3 regions of the Pseudoalteromonas sp. 2CM41L genome follow, and region 1 is predicted to be linked to each of the others. Evidence: predicted binding sites of a transcription regulator. Region 1 holds the regulator's gene; each other region holds the start of a gene.
The links. Region 1 encodes LexA, which represses DNA repair genes until DNA is damaged. Its sites were predicted from a motif close to TACTGTATNNNNATACAGTA; they were not measured.
Positions count from the first base shown of each region.

Region 2: uvrD (DNA helicase II) is a predicted target of LexA. The motif match lies at 3,813-3,832, and genes of this name have one in related genera.
Region 3: dinB (DNA polymerase IV) is a predicted target of LexA. The motif match lies at 1,355-1,374, and genes of this name have one in related genera.

Region 1 covers NZ_JALNTN010000013.1:31,584-37,197, forward strand. The annotation lists gene MTF64_RS14525 (endonuclease) at 1-526, opposite strand, end outside; gene MTF64_RS14530 (VOC family protein) at 653-1,003, shown strand; gene MTF64_RS14535 (hypothetical protein) at 978-1,694, opposite strand; gene MTF64_RS14540 (Rho termination factor N-terminal domain-containing protein) at 1,838-2,092, opposite strand; gene MTF64_RS14545 (hypothetical protein) at 2,321-2,701, shown strand; gene MTF64_RS14550 (hotdog fold thioesterase) at 2,712-3,152, opposite strand; gene lexA (transcriptional repressor LexA) at 3,330-3,947, shown strand; gene coxB (cytochrome c oxidase subunit II) at 4,420-5,556, shown strand; gene ctaD (cytochrome c oxidase subunit I) at 5,556-5,614, shown strand, end outside.
Region 2 covers NZ_JALNTN010000009.1:145,043-150,656, forward strand. The annotation lists gene cysQ (3'(2'),5'-bisphosphate nucleotidase CysQ) at 1-90, opposite strand, end outside; gene nudE (ADP compounds hydrolase NudE) at 83-655, opposite strand; gene yrfG (GMP/IMP nucleotidase) at 718-1,365, shown strand; gene MTF64_RS12390 (dUTP diphosphatase) at 1,374-1,997, opposite strand; gene MTF64_RS12395 (peroxiredoxin-like family protein) at 2,103-2,747, shown strand; gene MTF64_RS12400 (YacL family protein) at 2,878-3,246, opposite strand; gene MTF64_RS12405 (hypothetical protein) at 3,361-3,585, opposite strand; gene uvrD (DNA helicase II) at 3,897-5,614, shown strand, end outside.
Region 3 covers NZ_JALNTN010000016.1:63,786-69,399, forward strand. The annotation lists gene MTF64_RS16300 (aldo/keto reductase) at 1-419, opposite strand, end outside; gene MTF64_RS16305 (thioesterase family protein) at 487-909, opposite strand; gene dinB (DNA polymerase IV) at 1,386-2,438, shown strand; gene MTF64_RS16315 (leucyl aminopeptidase family protein) at 2,679-4,214, shown strand; gene MTF64_RS16320 (methyl-accepting chemotaxis protein) at 4,434-5,614, opposite strand, start outside.

The DNA of each region.
Region 1 (5,614 bases):
GGGCATAAAAAGGAGGCTCTACAACGCGTTGTTTAAAGTTAACCTTTACTTGGCAGCGGCCATATTGGGTAGCGTTTTCGCTAAGCATACCAAAGCGATAGTTAGAGCGATCTGCGTTAATTTCGCCAATAGCAGGGGCTAAATTGTTTATATCGGCTTCCATTTTTCTAAATTTAGCACTGACCTTGCGACAGTTTTTACGACCACCGTTTTGCCAGCATTGTAACTGGTGACCAAATTCCCACGCCGGCACTATATGCTCCCACTCTATACGCAGTGCACGTACATTAACCTTGCCAGAGGAAGTTAACGTATTACGTGGAATATAACCACAGTTGCTAGGGTCGGGGATTAGCTTTTTACCTTGTTTTTTAATGTCGCAGCCGCAGTAAAGGCTTTTGGCGTTTTCGGGTAGGGTTTTAATTAAGTGCCTTTTAGCCGTTGAAAAACGGGTAAATTCTTCACTCGATGCAGAAAAACAAATACAACAAGCCACAAAGGCCAAAATAAATTTAAGCATATCCATCACATACGTGAACTACAGGAGGCGCTAGTCTAAAGTTTTGCTGCTAAAAGATAAAGCCTGAACAAATTTTAATCCGCAATGCTTAGTACACTCTATACTGATATAAAAAATAGCGAGGAGATGACTATGCTAGGTGCTTTTTCAATAAGTTTAACAGTTAAAGATATTAGAGCCTCAAAAGCGTTTTACGAAAAGTTGGGCTTTAGCGAGTTTGCAGGTGAGATAGAGCAAAACTGGCTAGTGATGAAAAACGGTGAGCATTTAATTGGCTTGTTCTCGGGTATGTTTGATAAAAACATGCTGACCTTCAATCCTGGCTGGGATCAAAACGCACAAACCGTTACAGAGTTTAAGGATGTTGATGCGCTTAGCGAATATTTTCAAAACGCTCATATCCAGGTTGAACCTGTGGGTGATAAAAGTTTTATTATTACCGACCCAGACGGCAACCCTATTTTGATTGACCAACACGTGTAAGTTTTTTTAGCCTAACGTTTTGTATTAATAAAATAATACCGCATAAACAAAATAGTACGCTGGTGGCTGCAAAACTGATGAGAAGCGGGTTGTTAAAATCTTCTCGCTCGTCGTAATCCATTATGTGTAGCATCCAAAAAAAGTCAAATATGCGCCATAGTGTGCTGCGAACGGTGATAACTTTACCGTTAATTGCATTTAAATACAGCGTGGTATTAAAGGTGTCGTTAAATTGTACTTGCCACACATTTGTTTTGTATCCCACCTCTCGAGTGCCTTGTTTTAAAAGTGTTGTGCTAATTGGCTTAGCGTCGATGAGTAAATGCGCTTGTGCATTAGCGGTAATTTGTATTTTAGTCGGTGGCTGAAAAGGGCGCCCCGTTAAACCATTAAAGCTTTGCTGCTCGTCAGTATTAATAACAGTAATAAGCGGGGTTGTTAAAAAGTGCTCAAACACTATTTGCGTGGGGTTAGGCACTTGGGCAGTAATATTATCGAGTGATGTGGGGTAGTCTGCTTGAGTAAATGGGTTTGTAAGTGTGCGCTTAGCAAGGTGCTTACCGTGTACGTATTCAAGTGGTATCGCGCTCATTACTAAGCCGCCTAAAAGCCAAGCTAAAATTTGTAAGGCAAGTAAATAGCCTAGCCACTTATGTAGTTTTCGAGCGCGCTTAAATAGTTGTTTTTTCATTTTGTGCTTCTTATTATTTTTAGCGTTAGTGTATTACAGCAGCCCATGCTTTTACTGCGGCATTTTGTCGCAGTTATTCATAAGCTTACTCTAACTTTATAAAAATAATAAAAAGGAGCGGTAAAAAATCAGTGAGGCTGTGTTTAATGCTCACGTAAGGCATTTATTAGCCCTTGTTTGCTCATTTTAGAGCGGCCACTAATACCGAGCTCTTTAGCTTTATTGTACAGCTGCTTTTTAGTGCGCTGCTCATACTTTGAGGCTTTGCCGCCTTTAACAGCGGTTTTATGAGTATTGCTATTAGCAATGCGCGCGGCTTTTTGTTTGCTCATGCCTTCATCTCGAAGCGCATCGTACTGATCGTCGTTTTTAATTTGCGGGCCATGATCTACCATAATTGTCCTCCTGAAGCGTTTAATTACACAGAGTGTGTATAACTTTCATACATAAACGGTAAAATTAAGCGTAACTAGCCTAACCCGTTTTATAAGGCAAATTAGGTGCCAATGGCGTTTAAACAGGTATTTTCTATTAATAAAGCCATGTTTAGCGCTTAGTTGATTTGGTATAAAAGTAAAACTGCGTTAAAGTTTGCGATGAAACTATAAGAGGGTAAAAAGCAGACAATGTCGGAAATTCAATTTTTAAATGTAGATCTAGAGCTTGAGTCTAAACAAGATATTAGCGCCCTGGTGGCAGACTTAAAGAAAAACGCGATGGTTTTGCATTATGACAAAGACGAATATCGTCAATTGGCGCGTATTGAAGCCTCAGGTGATATAACCACGCCAGACAAAGCAATCAACCACTTATGTGAATTAATAGAGTCGTGTTCACGTAATGCGCTTAAGCAGTGGCTAAGCTGTTCGCGCAGAACGTTTGATATAGGCTTTGAGTCGGGCACGTCACCTAAGTGTTTTAACCAAGCTCTACATGCAGATACACTGCTACGTATATCTGCCATTGGCGCTGGTATGGAAATAACAATTTACCCTATCGAAAAGTAGCCATAGTTAATTATTTGCGCTCGACAACCGCTGCGGTCATTTTTGATACGCAGCAAAGCTCGCCGCGGCTATTGGTTATTTTTATTTCCCATACAGAACTGCGCTTACCAATATGAAATGCACGAGTAACGGCGGTTAAAGTGCCATTTCGAGAGGCCTTTAGGTGGCTGGCGCTAATTTCCTGTCCAACACAATAAAATTTTGTAAAGTCCACGACAAAGTTAGCGGCGTAGCTTGCTACGGTTTCGGCAAGTACCACATTTGCGCCACCATGTACCATACCAATAGGATTATGATGCTCAGGAATAGCAGGCATGGTAGCCACCAGGTAATCATCTCCTATTTCGGTTATTTCTATGCCCATGGTTTTCATTAGCGTGCCTTGGCCGTTTATTCCCTCATCTAACTGTTTGCAAAGCTCTAATGTAATGGGTTGATGCCAAATACTCATAATTACTCCTTTATATTGAAAGCAAATTTATAGCATTTTAAATACTGAACGTCTGTAATTACCTAAAATTTATCCAGGTGCGGTGTATTTAGCTATTTTAAAGCACAATTTAAATTTGCGATTTTTATTTAACTGTATATACTCACAGTTAAATGTACTGTATGGAAAACCAGTTGTATGCGACCATTAACTAAACGCCAAGCTCAAATACTCGAACTAATAAAAGTTTTTATTAAAGACACTGGTATGCCTCCTACACGTGCCGAAATTGCGCAAACACTCGGTTTTAAAAGTGCCAATGCCGCAGAAGAGCACTTAAAAGCGCTTGCCAAAAAAGGTGTTATTAAAATGAAACCAGGCGCAAGCCGTGGTATTCAATTGGTTGAAGAAGAAGAGCCTGAGCAACTAGGGCTACCATTAATAGGTAGAGTTGCAGCGGGTTCGCCTATTTTGGCGCAAGAACATGTTGAGAGTCACTGTAAAATAGACCCACTTATGTTTAAACCAGCCGCCGACTTTTTACTGCGTGTTAACGGCATGAGTATGAAAGATATAGGTATTATGGATGGCGACTTACTTGCTGTGCACCGTACTCAAACAGCAGAAAACGGCCAAGTTGTGGTTGCACGAGTAGATGAAGACGTAACCGTAAAACGCCTAGAAAAAGCAGGTCGAAAAGTATTATTACACGCCGAAAACGAAGAGTTTACGCCAATTGAAGTAGACCTTGAAAACGAATCTTTTAATATTGAAGGGTTAGCCGTTGGCGTAATAAGAAATGCCGATTGGATGTAATTTTTAACTATTTTTAAGTAATATCTATAAATGCGCACTTTTTAGTGTGCATTTTTGTTTTAAAAACAAACCTTCCGCCATCTCAAAACGCCCTAAAATTATTTAGGCTGTAAACTTTTTTTCACTCATACTTTTATCTTCCTAAGCGTGTTACATCCCTTAATTTTGCTCGTATCTTGGCTGTTAAATAACAATTTAATACGCCGTCATTTAGTCAATTTTAAAATATCACTTGATTGTTTTTTATACTAAAACTTGCTTGTTGTACGTTTTTTAGCTAATCATTAATGTGCTGGACTAACAATAACTCACAGCTTTTTAGTTATGAGAACACACAATATACACAAACCTTTTGTTGTCCTAGCGATACCAATCAAAAATAAGATTGGTTAAAAAATAAAAATAACGAATTGGCGTTTAAGCCGTATGCCTCTTCGCTTTGCATTCGCAATAGCATCAAAGGAGCCGTCACATGGGTAAACTGACCTCTACCTTGTGGCTTGTGTTGATTATGTTCCCGCAGCAAGTGCTGGCTAATAGCCAATACAATATGCGCAAGGGCGTAACCGATATAAGTAATAATGTATATCAGCTACACATGACCATATTTTTAATATGTTGTGTGATTGGGGTGATAGTGTTCGCAATAATGTTTTGGGCACTGATTCATCACCGTAAATCTAAAGGGGCAGTTCCTGCCCAATTTCATGAAAGTACCAAAGTAGAAATTCTTTGGACTGCCATTCCGTTTGTTATTTTAATTGCCATGGCAATCCCTGCCACTAAAACCCTCATTGCGATGGAAGATGCCAGTAAGGCTGACTTAACCATTAAAATTACAGGGTCACAGTGGAAGTGGCATTATGAATATATGGGCGAAGACGTAGAGTTTTACTCTATTTTATCTACCCCTCAAGACGAAATAGCCAACCTTGCTAATAAAAACCCTAATTATTTACTTGAGGTTGATAAACCTTTAGTACTGCCAATTAATCGAAAGGTGCGTTTTTTAATGACCTCTGATGATGTTATCCACTCTTGGTGGGTACCCGATTTTGCCGTTAAAAAAGATGCCAATCCGGGGTTTATCAACGAAACGTGGACCAACATTAACGAAGAAGGTATTTACCGAGGACAGTGTGCAGAGCTGTGCGGTAAAGATCATGGTTTTATGCCCGTGGTGGTTGAAGCTAAATCGCAAGAGGATTTTAACGCATGGCTTGCAGATGCTAAGCAAGCTAAGCAAAAAGCCGCACTTGCTGATGCAGCATTGCTTGAGACAACAATTCCTAAAGAAGAGCTAATGACACTAGGTGAGCAAGTGTATATGGCAAGTTGCGCTGCGTGTCATCAACCTACAGGTATGGGGCTACCGGGCGTATTTCCTGCGTTAAAAGGCAGCCCCATTGTTTTGGGTGATATAAAAGATCACATTGATGTAGTGATTCATGGCCGCCCAGGAACTGCAATGCAGGCATTTGCAAAGCAGCTCTCAATTAAACAACTTGCAGCGGTAATTACCTATAAACGTAATGCGTGGGGTAATGAAACGGGTGATGTCATCCAACCTAGTGAAATTCAGGCAGCACTTGATGCGGAGGCGAACTAATGAGTAGCATAGTAGAACAACCTAACGCCAATGACGCTCACCACGGCCATCACCCAGC
Region 2 (5,614 bases), on a different contig from region 1:
CTGGCCAATATCGTCTTTTTTATAAATAGCCATAATGGCATCGCCTGCACTTTGTGCAAGTTCAATACAAGGCTCTAGTAATTTATTCATTTGCAGCTCCAGACGCTAAATACTTATTTAATAATAGCAAAGCGGCAACACTGCGAGCTTCGGTAAAATCGTCTTGCTCTAATAATGACTGCCAATCTGTTAATGGCCACTTAACAACCACTAAAGGTTCGGGCTCATCACCTTCTAACGTTTGCGGATATAGTTGCTTAGCAAATAAAATATGCATGGTCGCGTTAAAGTAACTTGGCGCCATTGATACTACTTTTAGTGGCTCAAAAAATTCAGCACCAAAACCCACTTCTTCTTTAAGCTCTCTGTTTGCAGCTTGCTGTGGTGTTTCGCCTGGGTCTATCAAGCCTTTAGGAAAGCCTAATTGGTAGTCGTTTGTGCCCGCGCAATATTCACGTACCAGTAGCATTTCGTTATCTGCAGTTATTGGTACAATCATTACAGCCCCGCGGCCACCGCCACGTATGCGCTCATACTGGCGCTCTTCGTCATTAGAAAACTTAAGCTCTAACGATTCAACAGTAAATAAACGGCTTTTAGCAACTACATTGTTACTAATAATTTGAGGCGGAGTTGGGTGCTTTTTCTGTGTCATTGGCGTTATTTTGCTATCATGGCAGTTGTGCTTAATCATAAACTTTTCACAAGGAAAAGCCCATGCTAAATTGGTCAAAAATCGATACCGTTTTACTCGATATGGACGGAACATTACTCGATTTACATTTCGATAGTCACTTTTGGCTTAACGTTGTACCAGAGCAACTTGCGCTCACTCGCAATATTACCCTTGATGAAGCAAAAGCCGATATGCACAAACGCTATCAAGCGGTAAGTGGTCAAATACAGTGGTATTGCTTAGATTATTGGCAAGAGCAACTCAATTTACCAATAATGGAATTAAAACGCCAAACCCAGCACTTAATAAAAGTACGCGAAGATGTGCCCCACTTTTTAACAGAGTTAAAAAAAGCAGGTAAAGAGCTAATTCTTTTAACTAACGCCCACCCTGAAAACGTCATGCTTAAATTTGAACATACCGCGATAGATAATTATTTAGATGGCGTGGTGTCTACTCATCAATACGGAGTGAGTAAAGAGCAGCAAAGTTTATGGCATCAAGTACAAAAAGACTTAGGGTTTAATAAGCAGCGCACTTTGTTTGTTGATGATAGTGTGCCAGTTTTAAATGCTGCCCGAGAATACGGCATTGAACATTTACTTGCGGTGGCCAACCCAGATAGCCAGCAACCACATAATGTAATAGCCGATTACTTAAACGTAACCGACTACAGAAACATAATCTAGCAGCTAGATTATTGTTGCGGGTAACGCGCCACTAGGCCTTGATATACTAACTTTGCAAAGTCGGCATGTTCGGTATCAAGGCTTTTAACGACTTCGACTAAATGCTCGTTATCCTCTTGGCCATTCCATACTTTGATGTAGCTGCCATCTTTGTAGCCATGATCTTGGCGAAAAAAGTTTAACGTGTTTTTACCTACGTAACCGCGGTATAAATCGTCAATATCCATCCCTATTTGCGCCATACACCCTGCAAACGCGGCCGCGTTAAAGGTTTTATTTGCAACTGCTGAAGCTGCTAATATTTCAAGAGTTTGTTTAAAGTCATCTGCGGCCTGTGGTGCGCTAAGTTCTTGTTCTAGCTGCTTAGCTAACTCTTCGTAAGAGGTTGTTCCGTCAATTCTTAACGACAAACCAAAATGAAATATATCAACCAATTCTAGAATGACTTGCTCGGTGTCTGGGGTTTGTTTTTTCCACCACTTCCAACCGTAATGATCTAGCATCTCTGCACACTCTACCCAAATGGCTCTGTACCACTCAAAGCCTTGGCTAAACCATTGATCATGAACTTTAGTGTTCATGGCATTTTGCATTTCTAGCATTACTACTAGCTTATTTAAGTTGGCTGACATATCGTTTCCACTTGAGCTTTTAAATTACGCTTATGATACAGGCAAATAATAAAAAGTGCATTTTTGATCTATTATAAACAGCACATAAAAACAGGGCAGGAAATAATGATGAGTAAAGTGTTACTGCATACCTTGGCGACTATTGTAATGGCTGCTTTTTTAGTAGCGAATGCGCAAGCAAGTACAGAAGGAATTGCTGCAGCCCCCGAGCAAGTATCACCATTATTACCGGGCTTAAGCGTGCCTAATATAACGCTCAAAGATCAACATGGTAATAATGTAGAGTTACAAAAGCGCTTTGCTGAAAAAACAACGGTGCTTATTATTTACCGCGGAGGTTGGTGTCCTTATTGCTCAAAGCAACTGGCTAATATACAAGAAATTGAGCAGCAACTCGCTAATTTAAACGCGCAAATTATTGCAGTATCGCCAGATAGCCCAGAAAAACTAGCCCAAAGTAAAATAAGCTCGCCAAATTATTTACTGCTTTCAGATGATAGCCTAACCCTAGCAAAAGCCTTAGGTTTAGCTTATTTTTTAGATGATAAAACAGCCGCTATCTATCGCAATAAGCGCGGTGTTAACTTTGTTGATGCCCAAGGCAAGGTAAACGTCACTTTACCTGTACCGGCTGTATTTGTAATTGATAAAAGTAGCGTTGTGTATTTTCAGTACGCAAACCCTAATTACAAAGTACGTTTAACAGAGGAGCTATTATTAGCTGGCGTTAAATCAATAGAAAATCAATAATTTGTAGATATATACCAATCGACTTAAATATTTAACCATTCTAGGGTGCTAAATAGAGCGCTATAAATGTCTAATAACTTAACACCATTGATATTACAAAAAAGGCCAACTAGGTTGGCCTTTTAAACGCTTAACGCGAGCCACTAAACTCAGCCCATGACTCTATTAAATCTATAAAATCTTCAAAGCCACAACCACTCACTAGGCCACTTTCTTCAAGCATTAAGTCATCATCTTGATAGGCGACTAAATCTTCGCTGTCTTGGTGTAGGGCATGGGCTTCAAATAAGGCTTCGTCTTTAGAGAGTATTAAGTCTATCTCTTGGCCTTTTAACGTTATTGGCTCGTAACTTGTTTTTACCGAGCTAATAAGTGCTTGTACCATCTCGACTTTTTCTTTGCCAATTTCTTCGTTTAACCAACGGCCAATTAGGGCATGCTCGCTGCTTATTTTAATGCGCAGCCCACTAATAGGGTCACGTATAAATTGATATTCCATAATTTTTACTTTTAAAACGCTAATGCGCTAATTATACCCATAAATAGCCTTAAACACCGACCCTAAAACGCAAAATAGCGCCAATGGGCGCTATTTAAATAGGCGACATAAAAGCTAACTTCGCGATCTAAAACGTGCAGCATCTATAATCGACCATAAATAAATAATAGGCACGAGTACAAAGCCTACTAATACATAAATAAGTGCGTAACTAATTATAATAGCTAGCGCAAAAAAGATAGCGGCTAAAATTCGCCCTTGTACCAATTGCCCTAAACCAGGAAAAAATATATTACACAACGCTGCAATAACATTACCGCCAGAACCTTGATCAGCCATACTCACCTCTGTAGTTAATTAATTTTAAGTTTTAGTTATTTACTTACTATCACACTTTATGCCAATTTATTAAAGCTTAAAAATCAAATAGTTAAATTACTACTAAATAACTGCTTTAGTATTTTTTACTAAATATAGGTCAATTTGATTATTTTTATTATTAATTATCGTTACTTAAGAGTACAAAAAAGCGACTAAGCGATTAGTTTTACAAGTATTTTTAGAATAGCTGTTCATAAAAACAGTATTTTATTTAGCCTAACAAAAACACCTGTTATACTGCCCTCATTATTGATTGAAAAGGCGTAACGATGGACGTTTCTGAATTACTCGATGGCTTAAATGACAAACAACGCGATGCCGTTGCAGCCCCACTACAAAACATGCTGGTATTAGCAGGTGCTGGTTCGGGTAAAACACGTGTTTTAGTTCATCGTATCGCGTGGTTAATGCAGGTTGAGCAAGCCTCTGCTTATAGCGTTTTTGCGGTTACCTTTACTAATAAAGCCGCTAAAGAAATGCGCACCCGTGTTGAAGAAACCCTAAAAGCCCCTGTCGGTGGCATGTGGATTGGTACATTCCATGGTTTATCACACCGTATTTTGCGCGCTCATCACCGTGAAGCAAACCTGCCAGAAGCCTTTCAAATTTTAGACTCTGACGATCAACTTAGAATGATCAAGCGCTTATTAAAATCAATGAATATTGATGACAAAAAATGGCCCGCCAAACAATTTGGCTGGTACATCAGCGCTAAAAAAGATGAAGCCCTGCGCCCTAAAGATATTCAAGCCTACGATATAAACGAGCAAATGATGCTACGTGTATATGCCGCCTATCAAGAGGCGTGTGACCGTGCAGGTTTAGTCGATTTTGCAGAAATACTGCTACGTAGCTACGAAGTACTTAAAAATAACCCTACGCTACTTCGCCATTACCAGCAGCGCTTTGCCCACATGCTGGTAGACGAGTTCCAAGATACCAATACCATTCAATACGCATGGTTAAAGCTACTTGCTGGTGATACACAAAGCATTATGATTGTAGGCGACGATGACCAAAGTATTTACGGTTGGCGCGGCGCTAAAATAGAAAACATTAAACGCTTTTTAACTGATTTTGACGCCGAGACTATTCGTCTTGAGCAAAACTACCGCTCAACCGCGACCATTCTAAAAGCATCTAATGCGCTAATTAAAAACAATTCAGAGCGCATGGGTAAAAGCCTTTGGACCGATGGTAACGAAGGCGAGCCTATATCAATTTATGCCGCCTTTAACGAGCTAGACGAAGCCCGCTTTGTAAGCAGCAAGCTACGCAGCTGGTTAAATGCTGGTAATGCGTTGCAAGACGCCGCTATTTTATACCGTAGTAACGCGCAATCTCGTGTACTCGAGGAAGCCATGCTTCAAGAAGGCTTAAAATACCGTATTTACGGTGGTATGCGATTCTTCGAACGTCAAGAAATTAAAGATGCGCTATCGTACTTACGATTGGTAGGAAACCGCCAAGACGACGCCGCATTTGAGCGTGTCATTAACACCCCTGCGCGCGGTATTGGCGATAAAACACTTAGCCATATACGCGACTGTGCGCGTGCTGAGTCTCTGCCTCTTTGGTACGCAGCTAAAGCAATTGTTGAACAACAACATTTATCGGGTCGTGCGGCAAGCGCTGTTACAAAATTTGTAGAGTTGGTAGAGCACATAGAAGATAAAATTAGCGACCTTACACTGCAAGAGCAAGCCAAATACGCTATTCAAACCTCTGGCCTTATGGCTATGTATCAAGCTGAAAAAGGCGAAAAAGGCCGAGCTCGCGTAGAAAACTTAGAAGAGCTTATCAGTGCCTGCGATCAGTATGAACTCCCCGAAGAAGAAGAGTTTAGCTCACCACTACAAGGCTTTTTAGCTTATACATCGCTTGAGTCTGGTGAAGGCCAAGCCGATGAACACGAAGACGCTGTGCAAATGATGACTCTTCACTCTGCTAAGGGCTTAGAGTTTCCACTTGTGTTTATGGTGGGCGT
Region 3 (5,614 bases), on a different contig from region 1:
CCAAAGTGTGGGGTAGAGCGATTAGGCCAATGCAATTGGTATAAATCTATGTAGTCGGTTTGTAGGCGTTTAAGCGAGTTATCTACGGCCTCAATGACAGCGCTGCGTGTTATATCGCCGCCATCTCGTACCCACGACAAGCCATTGCCTGCAATTTTACTCGCCAATACAATATCACCGCGCTTTTGCGCATTACGACTTAGCCAGTTACCTATAATTTGCTCTGTTTTACCATAGGTCTCTGGTGAAGGAGGAACGGCATACATTTCGGCAGTATCTATAAAATTAACGCCTTGTGCCAAGGCATAAGCTATTTGCTCATCGGCGTCTTGTTGGGTATTTTGTTTACCCCAAGTCATGCTGCCTAAGCATACTCTAGAAACATCAACACCGCTGCTGCCTAACGGACTGTATTGCATTTAAAATCCTTAAATTATGTAAGATCTTGAGAGTGGATAATTAATACCAATTCGCAATAAAACCTAATTAAGCGAATTGATGTAGTGCCGATAGTAATGGCTCTGAAATCGCCGCTTTTTGTCCTGTTTTAAAGTCAAACATAACAACTTGAGAATAGCCTGTGGTAGTAATAGCTTGCTGAGCATGGCTAAATACAGAGTAATTCATCATAAAACGGTCGCTTTTTATATCTGAAATAGTAATACCTACGGTTAAGGTATCTGGGAAGGTCACTGGACGTTTATAGCGAATATTGTTTTCACTAATGACCGGGCCTATTCCACCTGGTTTTATCGTATCAAACTGATTTATTTTATTTAGAAAATCGATACGCGCAATTTCAAAATAACGCAAGTACACCACGTTGTTAACATGTTGTAGGGCGTCCATATCGGCCCATGCTACGGTGATATCGGTATGTATAGGGTGCTGATCTTTGAACCTTTGCATGTATGTGTACTCTTAGTTTTAAATGAATGAGGTTATCAATATGGTGTTTGTAGCTCAAGACAATAAATGCCATGTTTTTTTATAAGATGATTGTACCTATTTATTTTTAGGACTACAGTTAAATAACACAGACAACACACACACGAGAACACACATGCAAAATATAATTAATTGGGCTTTAGCCAGTTTAGTTTTTATAGCGTCTTTTGCTTGCTATGCAATGGGTAATGCCTCCGGCGGCATAATGCTTTTAGCTGCTGGGTTTTTATTGGAGTTTGTTTTTTGGCTACATTGCTTTAAAAAATCAAAGCGCTTTAAGCAGCCGTTTTAAAAAAGCTGTTTAAAGTTTGCACGGTTTAACGCGCTACACCTAGTAGCACTTTTAACTTTAGCAAGTTAAACAGGCTTTAATGGACTTGCTTAATGAAAGTGAATCCTTAATAATGGCTGTATAAATAAACAGTTATTATGTGGTAATGAAAAAGTTTATTCATATCGACATGGACTGCTTTTATGCAGCGGTTGAAATGCGTGATAACCCCAAACTTGCCAGTGTGCCTTTAGCGATTGGTGGCAATAGCCGTCGTGGCGTGCTCTCTACAGCAAATTATATAGCGCGCGAATATGGTGTTCGCTCGGCTATGTCTAACTACCACGCTAAGCAATTATGCCCCGATTTAGTTATTGTGCCTGGGCGCATGGCGGTTTATAAAGAAATTTCTAACCAAATACGCGCTGTATTTAAACGCTACACGGACCAAATAGAGCCGCTGTCGCTTGATGAGGCTTACCTAGATGTAACCAACAGCACCGCATGCAAAGGCAGCGCAACGCTTATTGCTCAGCAAATTAGAGCAGATATTTATAACGATACCGGCCTTACTGCCTCTGCCGGGGTTGCCCCCATTAAGTTTATTGCCAAAATAGCCAGTGACGAAAATAAACCCAATGGTCAATTTGTGGTTTTACCGGATGAAGTTGATGCGTTTTTAAATAATTTACCGCTGGGTAAAATCCCTGGTGTGGGCAAAGTAACCCTCGAAAAGCTTAATTTAAAGGGGTTATACACAGGTAAAGACGTTCGCGAGAAAGGCGTTAATTGGATGCAGCAGCATGTGGGGAATTTTGGTGTATCGCTTTATCAAAAATGTGCTGGCGAATATATTGGTAAAGTAACCACTGAGCGAGTCCGTAAATCCCTTAGTGTTGAACACACCTATGAATACAATAAAAATAGCTTACAAGAATGTTTAGATCAGTTACCTAAATTACTCGAAGAGCTAACAGCGCGCCTTAATAAGCAACAGCTACAAAATCGTATTAATAAGCTAAGTGTAAAAGTGAAGTTTGCAAACTTTGTTGTTACCTCAGCTGATCAAGCTCATCATCAATTAAATACTGCTATTTTTACTGAATTACTCTCTAAGGCGTATCAACGTGGGATGCAGCAACCGGTGCGTTTATTAGGTATTGGGGTAGGTGTTAAAAATGAACCTAATTTAAATCTGCAACTGAGTATTCTTGATTAACTACACGCTTTTTTTGCAATTTAGAGTGCTTTAGCAAAGTAATTTAAACGTGGTATAAGCAGGGGCTGCCTTTACTAAAAACTATATAGTGGTTGTTAATTTCTTCTTAAAACATGGAGTCACTTTAGTTTGCTGTAAAACCAAGTTGCCAGATTAAAATGAGCTGATCGCAGTTGGCTGGTTTTGTGTTTTTATATCAACGATAATAGCCCCTTATGTTTTCTAACAGGAGTTTTACTTATGGCATATCCTCAAGCGATAGCTGCACAATCACTTAGTGCAAGCTTTGACTCATTTTCTCACGATGCACTTATTATAATTTGTGATGACTTTTCTCAATTAGCCAATAACTCATTAAGTGATGCTATCGAATCACACGCTAAAGTAGATTCTCGTATTGGTAAACAAGTTACGTTTTTAGTGGTTGATAATGTACGCGTTGTTTTAGCACCTACGGGGCCGCTTAACCGCGATTACGATGATGTAAGGCGCTACTTTGATGCTGCTAAACTAGCGATTAACGAAGCAAAAGCCGCGGGTAGTGTAAACCCTGCTATTTACTTACCTAAATTACATACAGATGCGCGTTACGAGCATGCGTTAGAAGTGGCGTATTTAGGGGCATGCCAAGCATTATGGCAGCCTCTTGAAGCACGCGAATACCACGGCGAAAGCATTGAACCTATTACGCAAATAGGTTTAATAGATGCAAATGAGCAAACAATTAAAGCTGTAAATGCAATTGCAGCAGGGCAATATGCGGCACGTGATTTATGTGGTACTGAGCCTGAACGTATGGCGCCACCACGTTTTGCTGATTACTGTGTTGAGCTTTTTAAAGGCTCTAAAGTAGCGGTTGATGTGATTGACGATATTAACACGATAGATAAAAACTACCCTATGCTTAGCACTGTTGCGCGCGCATCTTATGCGGTTGAGCGCCACCACCCACGTGTTGTTAAGCTAGAATACGTGCCAGAAGGTGAAGTATCGCGCACGCTAATGTTTGTTGGTAAAGGCTTAGTATACGATACCGGCGGCGCCGATTTAAAAGTAGGCGGTTACATGGCGGGTATGAGCCGTGATAAAGGCGGGGCTGCATCCGTTGCGGGCTTTATGAAAGCCGTGGCAGATTACCAACCTAAAGGCGTTAAAGTTATTTCTTACTTAGCTGTGGTTCGTAATTCAATTGGCTCAGATTGTTTTGTACCAGATGAAATTATCACTAGCCGTGAAGGCGTACGTGTACGCATTGGTAACACCGATGCAGAAGGGCGTTTAGCTATGGGTGACCTACTTAGCGAAATGAAAGATGTCGCCAAAGGTGAAGTTAACCCAACACTGTTCACCGTGGCAACCCTTACAGGCCATGCGGCACGTGCTATGGGCCCTTACGGAGCGTATGTTGAAAACGGACCTGCACGTAGCGCTAATACCTCTCGTCAAATAGCGGATTGTGGTGATTTATGGGCAGATGCAGCTGAGGTTTCTCGCTCTCGCCGTGAAGATTACGACTTTATCAAACCGCGTACCCTCGCTGATGATGTTTTATCAAGCAATAATGCCGCCTCTGCTGTTACAGCCCGTGGGCATCAATTCCCTATGGCGTTTTTAGCCGTTGTTGGTGGGCTTGATAAACACGGTAACGACTCTGAGCAGCCGCTTCCTTATGTACATATGGACATTGCTGGTAGTGGTGTTGAAGGCGGTGATTGGCAGCACGGCAAGCCAACCGCAGCATCAGTAACGAGCTTGTTTGCGCGCTACTGTATGTAATACCAATCCGCAATAATACTTAATCATTTTTCGGGGCTAAACGTGTCGCTATCTGTGTTAAAAAATTCTCATTTAGAACAACTAAATAGCAAATTTTTTGCCTAGCCATCAACACGTTTTTCCATCCTAAAAATAGATCACTTAATTATGCGAAATGGTATAAGCTAAAAACGCTTATGTAATAAAAAGCCCTGTTAATTCAGGGCTTTTGTTTTTTAATTATTTTAATTTAAAGCGATTAACCACGCTCGAAAGCCCTTGGCTACTTTGTTTAAGGTTATCGCTGGCATCGGTAAGTTGCTTTGTATTATTTAGTGATTGCTCGGTTGATTGAGATAGCTCGTTAATACGTAAATTAACCTCGTCAGCAGCTTGTGTTTGCTGCTCGGTGGCACGGGCTATTTGGCTGTTCATGTCGGTAATTATAGATACCAGCCTTTCTATTTCATTGAGCGATGTATCTGCAGATGAAACCTGCTCTACCGTCGTCACCGACAGTGCTTGGCTTGATTTTACCGCCTCTACTGCCGCTTTAGCGCCTTCTTGTAATTTAGTGATCATGGCTTGAATTTCATCTGTGCTTTGCCCAGTTCTGCTGGCTAATGTGCGCACTTCATCGGCAACAACTGCAAACCCTCTACCGTGCTCGCCTGCACGAGCCGCTTCTATAGCAGCGTTGAGTGCAAGTAAGTTTGTTTGCTCCGATATACTTCTGATCACATCAAGCACAGAGCCTATATTGTTACTTTCGTTTGCTAAATCTTCAGTTACTTGGCTCACTGTTTCTATATTACTTGAAAGTGTTTCTATGGCGGTAATGGTATTCGCTACCACGTTTTTACCGGTTGAGGCATTGTGCGCTGCATCATTGGCTGCTTGTTCAGCGGCTTCGGCATTACGACTCACATCATGAATTTGGTGCGTCATTTGCTCCATGGCGGCGGCTACTTGTGTGGAACTGTCGTTTTGTAGTTCAATGAAGGAGTGGCTTGTTTTACTTGACTCATCCACCGTATGAGCGTGTTTGCTTACATCATCAGCACTGTGCGATACATGTACTAACGACTCGCGCATTTTTAAAACAAATAAATTAAAAGAGCGTGACAGCTCTGATATTTCATCATTGCCCGATTCGTTTAGCGTACGTGTTAAGTCACCTTCACCTTGCGATATGTTTTTCATCATGTCTGCGGCAAGACGAGTAGGCGTGAGTATACTTTTACCAATAAAGTAACTTAATAAAATGACAGCAATAATCATAACTAAAGCGCTAATTATGATGAGATTACGCTGCTCGCTAAATGCTTCATCTATTGAATCTAGGTATACGCCTGAGCCAATAATCCATTGCCACGGGCTAAAGCCTTTTACAAATGCGACTTTATCTACCGGCTGATCTT